2 linked regions of the Heyndrickxia acidicola genome follow. The protein of the gene in region 1 binds, or shares a complex with, the protein of each later gene. Links are inferred from orthologs where the notes say so. Each region holds a gene or a part of one and is shown in the gene's direction. Other genes may lie near its edges.

Evidence for each region. Proteins that work in one complex are often made in the same cells at the same time.
Region 2: the proteins of secA (region 1) and secY are in contact, whole or in part, in a crystal structure (PDB 3DIN), measured with the Thermotoga maritima proteins. The link is inferred for Heyndrickxia acidicola from one-to-one orthologs. Residues at the interface, in WP_004082002.1 of Thermotoga maritima: Glu261, Ala262, Arg263, Lys300, Ala301, Arg302, Thr303, Ile304, Ile305, Leu323, Tyr324, Asp325, Pro326, Val329, Ser330, Tyr333, Ile336, Lys340, Phe345, Val349, Glu363, Phe364, Tyr374, Ser375, Gly376, Gly377, Glu393, Ile395, Thr482, Ser483; in WP_004081795.1 of Thermotoga maritima: Glu108, Gly109, Glu110, Glu111, Ala236, Glu237, Arg238, Arg239, Ile240, Thr241, Ile242, Gln243, Tyr244, Ala245, Arg246, Arg247, Val248, Thr249, Gly250, Arg251, Arg252, Val253, Tyr254, Gly256, Ala257, Ser258, Thr259, Tyr260, Leu261, Pro262.

The regions. Positions count from the first base shown.
Region 1 is NZ_KV440953.1:4,411,161-4,414,502, forward strand. Bases 125-3,254 are described here. They hold secA (preprotein translocase subunit SecA), read left to right. Parts: upstream 125-497; coding sequence 498-3,011; downstream 3,012-3,254. UniProt on the Escherichia coli protein: Required for protein export, interacts with the SecYEG preprotein conducting channel.
Region 2 is NZ_KV440953.1:3,532,656-3,535,849, forward strand. What follows is about bases 1-2,993. They hold secY (preprotein translocase subunit SecY), read left to right. Parts: upstream 1-845; coding sequence 846-2,141; downstream 2,142-2,993. Other genes in these bases: rpsE (30S ribosomal protein S5), read left to right, coding at 1-175; rpmD (50S ribosomal protein L30), read left to right, coding at 189-371; rplO (50S ribosomal protein L15), read left to right, coding at 406-846; A5N88_RS16520 (adenylate kinase), read left to right, coding at 2,210-2,863; map (type I methionyl aminopeptidase), read left to right, coding at 2,860-2,993. Outside these bases: more of map, read left to right, coding at 2,994-3,194. UniProt on the Escherichia coli protein: The central subunit of the protein translocation channel SecYEG. Consists of two halves formed by TMs 1-5 and 6-10.

The DNA.
Region 1 (3,342 bases):
TTAGCATTGTCCAGCTCCAGGCTCCTGCGACTAGCAGACTTCCCAACTCCTCCCTGCGATAAGTCAACATCGAAAAGCTATCGCTTTTCGTGTTTCCTTTATCTCAGTCGAAGCTGTCCAGTCTGTACGTCGCAAAACCTCGCATTCCGCCTTTCCTTATCCAGCTCCAGAAGCCATCGGCTCGAGTCATAAGCCAAGTCGCCAGTGAGGTTAAAAAACAAACCTCTCTGGCGACTCGTCTAATGCTTATCGCCGATAACCAGGCTTCTTCCGCTTTTAGCTTTTCCCATTCCTTGCCTGTACTTGTTTGGTTGTCACACATGGCTTTCAATGGTAATATTAAGAAAGGTGAATTTTTAATATTTTTGCGAGAGGGAATCCTCCCTATCTACCGAATGAAATGGAGGCCTGACAAAGAGGCTTTTCTTTTTAATATGAATGGAAGAGGTTTCTATAGAAGCCAATCATATTTATCGATGAAAAAAGGAGCGTTATAGATGGTAGCTTTTTTAGAAAAAGTGTTTGACGCGAATAAACGTGAATTGAAACGCCTTGATAAGCTGGCGAACCAAATAGAAGAGCTTGCTTCAGATATGGAAAAACTATCGGATGACCAGCTTCGCGAAAAAACAGAGGAGTTCAAACAGCGCTATCAAAATGGCGAATCGCTGGATGACCTTCTTGTTGAGGCTTTTGCCGTTGTTCGTGAAGGAGCGCGCCGTGTACTTGGGCTTTATCCTTACCATGTACAGCTGATGGGCGGTATTTCCCTGCATGAAGGAAATATTTCTGAAATGAAAACCGGGGAAGGTAAAACATTGACTTCCACCATGCCGGTTTATTTGAATGCTCTTTCCGGAAAAGGCGTTCATGTGGTTACAGTCAATGAATACCTTGCCAGCCGTGACGCGGAAGAAATGGGACAGCTTTACGAATTTCTTGGACTGACTGTCGGATTAAACCTGAACAGCATGTCAGGCGAAGAAAAGCAGGAAGCCTATGCTGCTGATATTACGTACAGCACAAACAATGAATTGGGCTTTGATTATCTGCGTGATAATATGGTCCTTTATGAAGAGCAAAAGGTGCAGCGCCCGCTTTACTACGCGGTGATTGACGAGGTCGACTCCATCCTGATCGATGAAGCCCGTACGCCGCTGATCATTTCGGGACAAGCACAGAAATCTGCAGCCCTTTATATTCAAGCCAATGCATTTGTCCGTACGCTGAATAAAGACGAAGATTTTACGTACGATGAAAAAACAAAAAGCGTCCAGCTGACAGAGGATGGAATTAACAAAGCCGAGCGTGCTTTTGGCATTGAAAATCTTTTTGATATCTCACATGTTACGCTGAACCATCATATTAACCAGGCGTTAAGAGCCAATGTCAGCATGCATTTGGATGTCGACTATGTGGTTCAGGAAGACGAAATTGTCATCGTTGACCAGTTTACAGGACGCCTTATGGCAGGGCGCCGTTTCAGTGACGGCCTTCACCAGGCGATCGAAGCCAAAGAAGGCGTGGAAATTCAAAACGAAAGCATGACGATGGCGACCATTACATTCCAGAACTATTTCCGTATGTATGAAAAGCTTGCCGGGATGACGGGTACCGCTAAAACGGAAGAAGAGGAATTCCGCAACATCTATAATATGAGAGTTGTCGTCATTCCAACGAACAGACCGATTGTCAGGGACGACCGTGCTGACTTGATTTATGCCTCTATGGCAGGTAAATTCAACGCTGTTGTCGAGGATATTAAGGAACGCCATGAAAAAGGGCAGCCTGTTCTTGTAGGTACCGTTGCAATCGAAACATCTGAGTTGATTTCACAGCTTTTGAAAAAAAGTGGTGTTCCCCACAATGTCTTGAATGCAAAAAACCATGAACGTGAAGCTGAAATAATCCTTGGAGCAGGGCAGCAGGGTGCTGTCACCATTGCAACGAACATGGCAGGACGCGGTACGGACATCAAGCTTGGTGAAGGTGTGAAGGAACTCGGCGGTCTTGCGGTTGTCGGAACAGAACGCCATGAATCAAGACGTATCGATAATCAGCTCCGTGGACGTTCCGGCCGTCAGGGAGATCCTGGTGTCACTCAATTCTACCTTTCCATGGAAGATGAATTGATGAGAAGGTTCGGCTCTGACAATATGAAAGCCATGATGACACGCCTTGGAATGGACGATTCACAGCCAATCCAGTCTAAAATGGTGTCACGTGCAGTGGAATCAGCGCAAAAACGTGTAGAGGGCAATAACTTTGATTCACGTAAACAGCTCCTTCAATACGATGACGTCCTTCGCCAGCAGCGCGAAATTATTTACAAACAGCGTAATGAAGTACTTGCTTCTGAAAACCTTCGTGAAATCGTGGAAGCGATGATCCAGCACGTAGTGGAAAATGCGGTCGCTGTCCATACACCGCAGCACGAGGACGAAGAGAATTGGAACCTTCAGGGAATCGTGGATTATGTTCATGCCACTCTTTTACATGAAGGCGACGTAACGGTGGAAGACCTGCGCGGCAAGGAACCGGAGGAAATGGTTGAACTCATTTTAGCCAAGGTAAAAGAAGACTATAATGAAAAAGAAGAGTCCCTTGGCGAAGAGCAAATGCGTGAGTTTGAAAAAGTAATTTTGCTTCGTGCTGTGGATACTAAATGGATTGACCATATTGATACGATGGACCACCTGCGTGAAGGAATCCATCTGCGCGCTTACGGCCAGATTGATCCACTACGCGAGTATCAAAGCGAAGGTTTTGCTATGTTTGAAAATATGATTGCATCCATTGAAGAGGATACTGCTAAATATATTATGAAAGCGGAAATCCACAATAATCTTGAACGGGAAGAAGTGGCGAAAGGCCAGGCTGTCAATCCTAAGGCAGATGGTGAAACCGTTAAGAAAAAGCCTGCCAAAAAGAAAGACTCTGCAGGGCGCAATGCTCCATGTCCATGCGGAAGCGGCAAAAAGTATAAGAATTGCCACGGTAAGAACATATAATAAGCAAGAGTTGACTAAAATGAAAAGAAAACCGGATGGGGGACAGAGCCTTGCGCCTGCCCCCGTCCTATTTGTTTGGATGAGGTGACGGAAAATGGAATTATTTGAAATACGGTCAGAGTTAGAAAAAACAGCTAAGAAATTAGCGGACTTTAGGGGGTCTCTTTGACTTAGAAAACAAAGAAACCCGAATTGCCGAGCTTGATGAAGTCATGCTGGAGCCGAATTTTTGGAATGACCAGCAAGGTGCACAAACGGTTATTAATGAAGCAAACGGCTTAAAGGAACTAGTGAACGAGTACAAGGATCTTATGGAAATCCAGGAGAACCT
Region 2 (3,194 bases), 880 kb from region 1 along the record:
TCCTGTCCGTGCGATTCTAGAATTAGCTGGTGTAGCAGATATTACCTCTAAATCTCTAGGTTCAAACACACCAATCAATATGATTCGTGCAACTATGGAAGGCATTAAGCAATTAAAACGTGCTGAAGATGTTGCTAAATTACGTAATAAATCAGTAGAAGAACTGTTAGGATAAGGAGGGACTTATAATGGCGAACAAATTAGCAATTACCCTCACTCGCAGCTTGATCGGTCGTCCTCAAGATCAGCGCGATACTGTTCAAGCTCTTGGTTTGCGAAAAGTAAATCAAACAGTTGAGCAAGCTGATAATGCAGCTATTCGCGGCATGATCAACAAGGTATCACATCTTGTAACAGTTAAAGAACAGTAATAAAATCTTACTTATATAAGGAGGTGCCGACAAAATGAATCTTCATGAATTAAAACCTGCTCAAGGTTCACGTAAAGAGCGTAATCGTTTAGGTCGTGGTATTGGATCTGGTAACGGTAAAACTGCCGGTAAAGGCCATAAAGGTCAAAAAGCCCGTTCTGGCGGTGGCGTTCGTCTTGGATTTGAAGGGGGACAAACTCCTTTATTCCGTCGTTTACCAAAACGCGGTTTCACGAACATTAATCGTAAAGATTATGCAATCGTAAATCTTGAAGCATTAAATCGTTTTGAAGATGGAACTGAAGTTACTCCAGCTCTTCTAATCGAAACAGGATTAGTAAGCAAAGAGAAGTCAGGAATAAAAATTCTTGGCAATGGTAAGCTTGAAACTAAGTTAACAGTTAAAGCTCATAAATTCTCCTCTGCTGCTAAAGAAGCGATCGAAGCTGCTGGCGGACAAACTGAGGTGATCTAATGTTTCGCACAATCTCCAATTTTATGCGCGTACGTGATATAAGAAATAAAATTTTTTTCACGCTATTAATGTTAATTGTATTCCGGATTGGCGCACATATTCCCGTTCCGGGTGTTGATGCAAGTGTATTGATGTCTACGAGTCAATCATCTGGGTTGCTCGGACTTCTCAATACATTTGGCGGTGGTGCTATGAGCAGATTCTCTATCTTTGCAATGGGGATCATGCCATACATCACTGCATCTATCATTGTTCAACTCTTGCAAATGGATGTCATTCCTAAATTTACAGAGTGGTCTAAACAAGGTGAAGTAGGCAGACGCAAGCTGGCACAGTTTACGCGCTATTTCACTGTTATCCTTGGCTTTATCGAAGCTCTTGGTATGTCTTACGGCTTTAATAACCTGTCGGGCGGACAACTAGTTATAAATCCTGGAATTGGCACTTATATTACAATTGCTTTGGTTTTAACTGCCGGAACTGCATTTTTAATGTGGCTTGGTGAACAGATCACGGCAAAAGGAGTAGGCAATGGTATTTCAATCATTATCATGGCTGGAATAATTGCTGCAATCCCTAATGCAATTACTCAAATTTATCAGCAGCAGCTTCAAAATGCAGGACAGCAGCTTTTCATTAAGCTTATCATTCTCTTGCTTATTTTAGTTGTTGTGATAGCGATCACTGTTGGAGTTATTTTTGTGCAGCAGGCGTTGCGGAAAATACCGATCCAATATGCACAGCGTCAAGCTGGACGCAGCCCTGTTGGAGGCCAAACGACACATTTACCGCTTAAAGTGAATGCTGCAGGAGTTATCCCAGTAATCTTTGCGGTATCGTTTGTTTTTGCGCCGCAAACCATTGCTTCGTTCTTTGGTTCCAACAACGTAACATCCACCATCCAATGGATCTTCGATTATACGAAGCCTCTTGGTGCCGCAATCTATATTGCCTTGATCATCGCATTTAGTTATTTTTATGCATTTGTTCAAGTCAATCCAGAGCAGGTTGCAGAGAACCTTAAAAAGCAAGGCGGATATATTCCGGGCATTCGTCCGGGAAAAAACACACATGAATATCTTAATCGCGTTCTATACCGATTAACATTCGTGGGTTCAATCTTCCTTGCAGTTATTGCTATACTTCCAGTTCTATTCACTCAGCTTGCAGGCCTGCCGACGTCTGCCAGAATTGGCGGAACAAGCTTGCTTGTAGTAATAGGAGTAGCGCTTGAAGTAATGAAGCAATTGGAATCTCAACTGGTTAAGCGCCACTATAAAGGCTTTATTAAATAAATAATATGTTGGGTTTTGGGTATAGCTGATATACCCAAAATCTTTAACAGAGTTTAGGGGGATTACGAGTGAATTTAGTATTGATGGGCCTTCCAGGAGCTGGAAAAGGTACTCAAGCCGAAAGAATCGTAGAAAAATATAAAATCCCTCATATCTCAACTGGCGATATGTTCCGTGCTGCCATGAAAGACGAAACAGAGCTTGGTCTAAAGGCTAAATCGTTTATGGATAAAGGCGAACTTGTACCTGATGAAGTGACAATCGGTATTGTCCAGGAACGCTTAAGCAAAGAGGACTGTCAGAAAGGCTTCTTGCTTGATGGTTTCCCAAGAACTGTTGCACAGGCTGAAGCACTTGAAGACATTTTACACGGATTAAATAAAAAGATTGATTACTGCATTAATATTCAGGTTGATCTTGATAGCTTAATGGAACGTTTAACCGGCCGACGCATATGTAAAAGCTGCGGTGCGACGTATCATCTTGTATTTAATCCTCCTAGTAAGCCAGGCGTTTGTGATCGTTGCGGCGGAGAGCTATATCAACGCGCAGATGATAATGCAGAAACGGTTCAAAATCGTTTGAATGTCAATATTAAACAAACGAAACCTCTTCTTGATTTCTATAATGCGAAAGGCTACTTGCGCAATATAGATGGAGAACAGGCCATTAATAAGGTATTTGCTGATATTGACCATTTGCTTGGGATCTTGCATGCATGATTCAATGTAAGTCTCCTCAAGAAATTGAGATTATGAGAACAGCAGGTAAGATTGTTGCTTTGACTCATAAAAAATTGAAACAACAAACCGCTCCGGGAATTACAACCAGAGAATTGGATGTAATTGCTGAAAAATATATACTTGATCATGATGCATTTCCTTCTTTTAAAGGTTATAATGGATTTCGTGACACGATTTGCATATCAGTAAATGATGAGTTGGTTCATGGAATTCCGGGCGACCGTGTGTTAGCAGAAGGAGACATCGTTACAATAGATATTGGTGCGAAATATCTTGGATACCATAGTGATTCTGCTTGGACATATCCTGT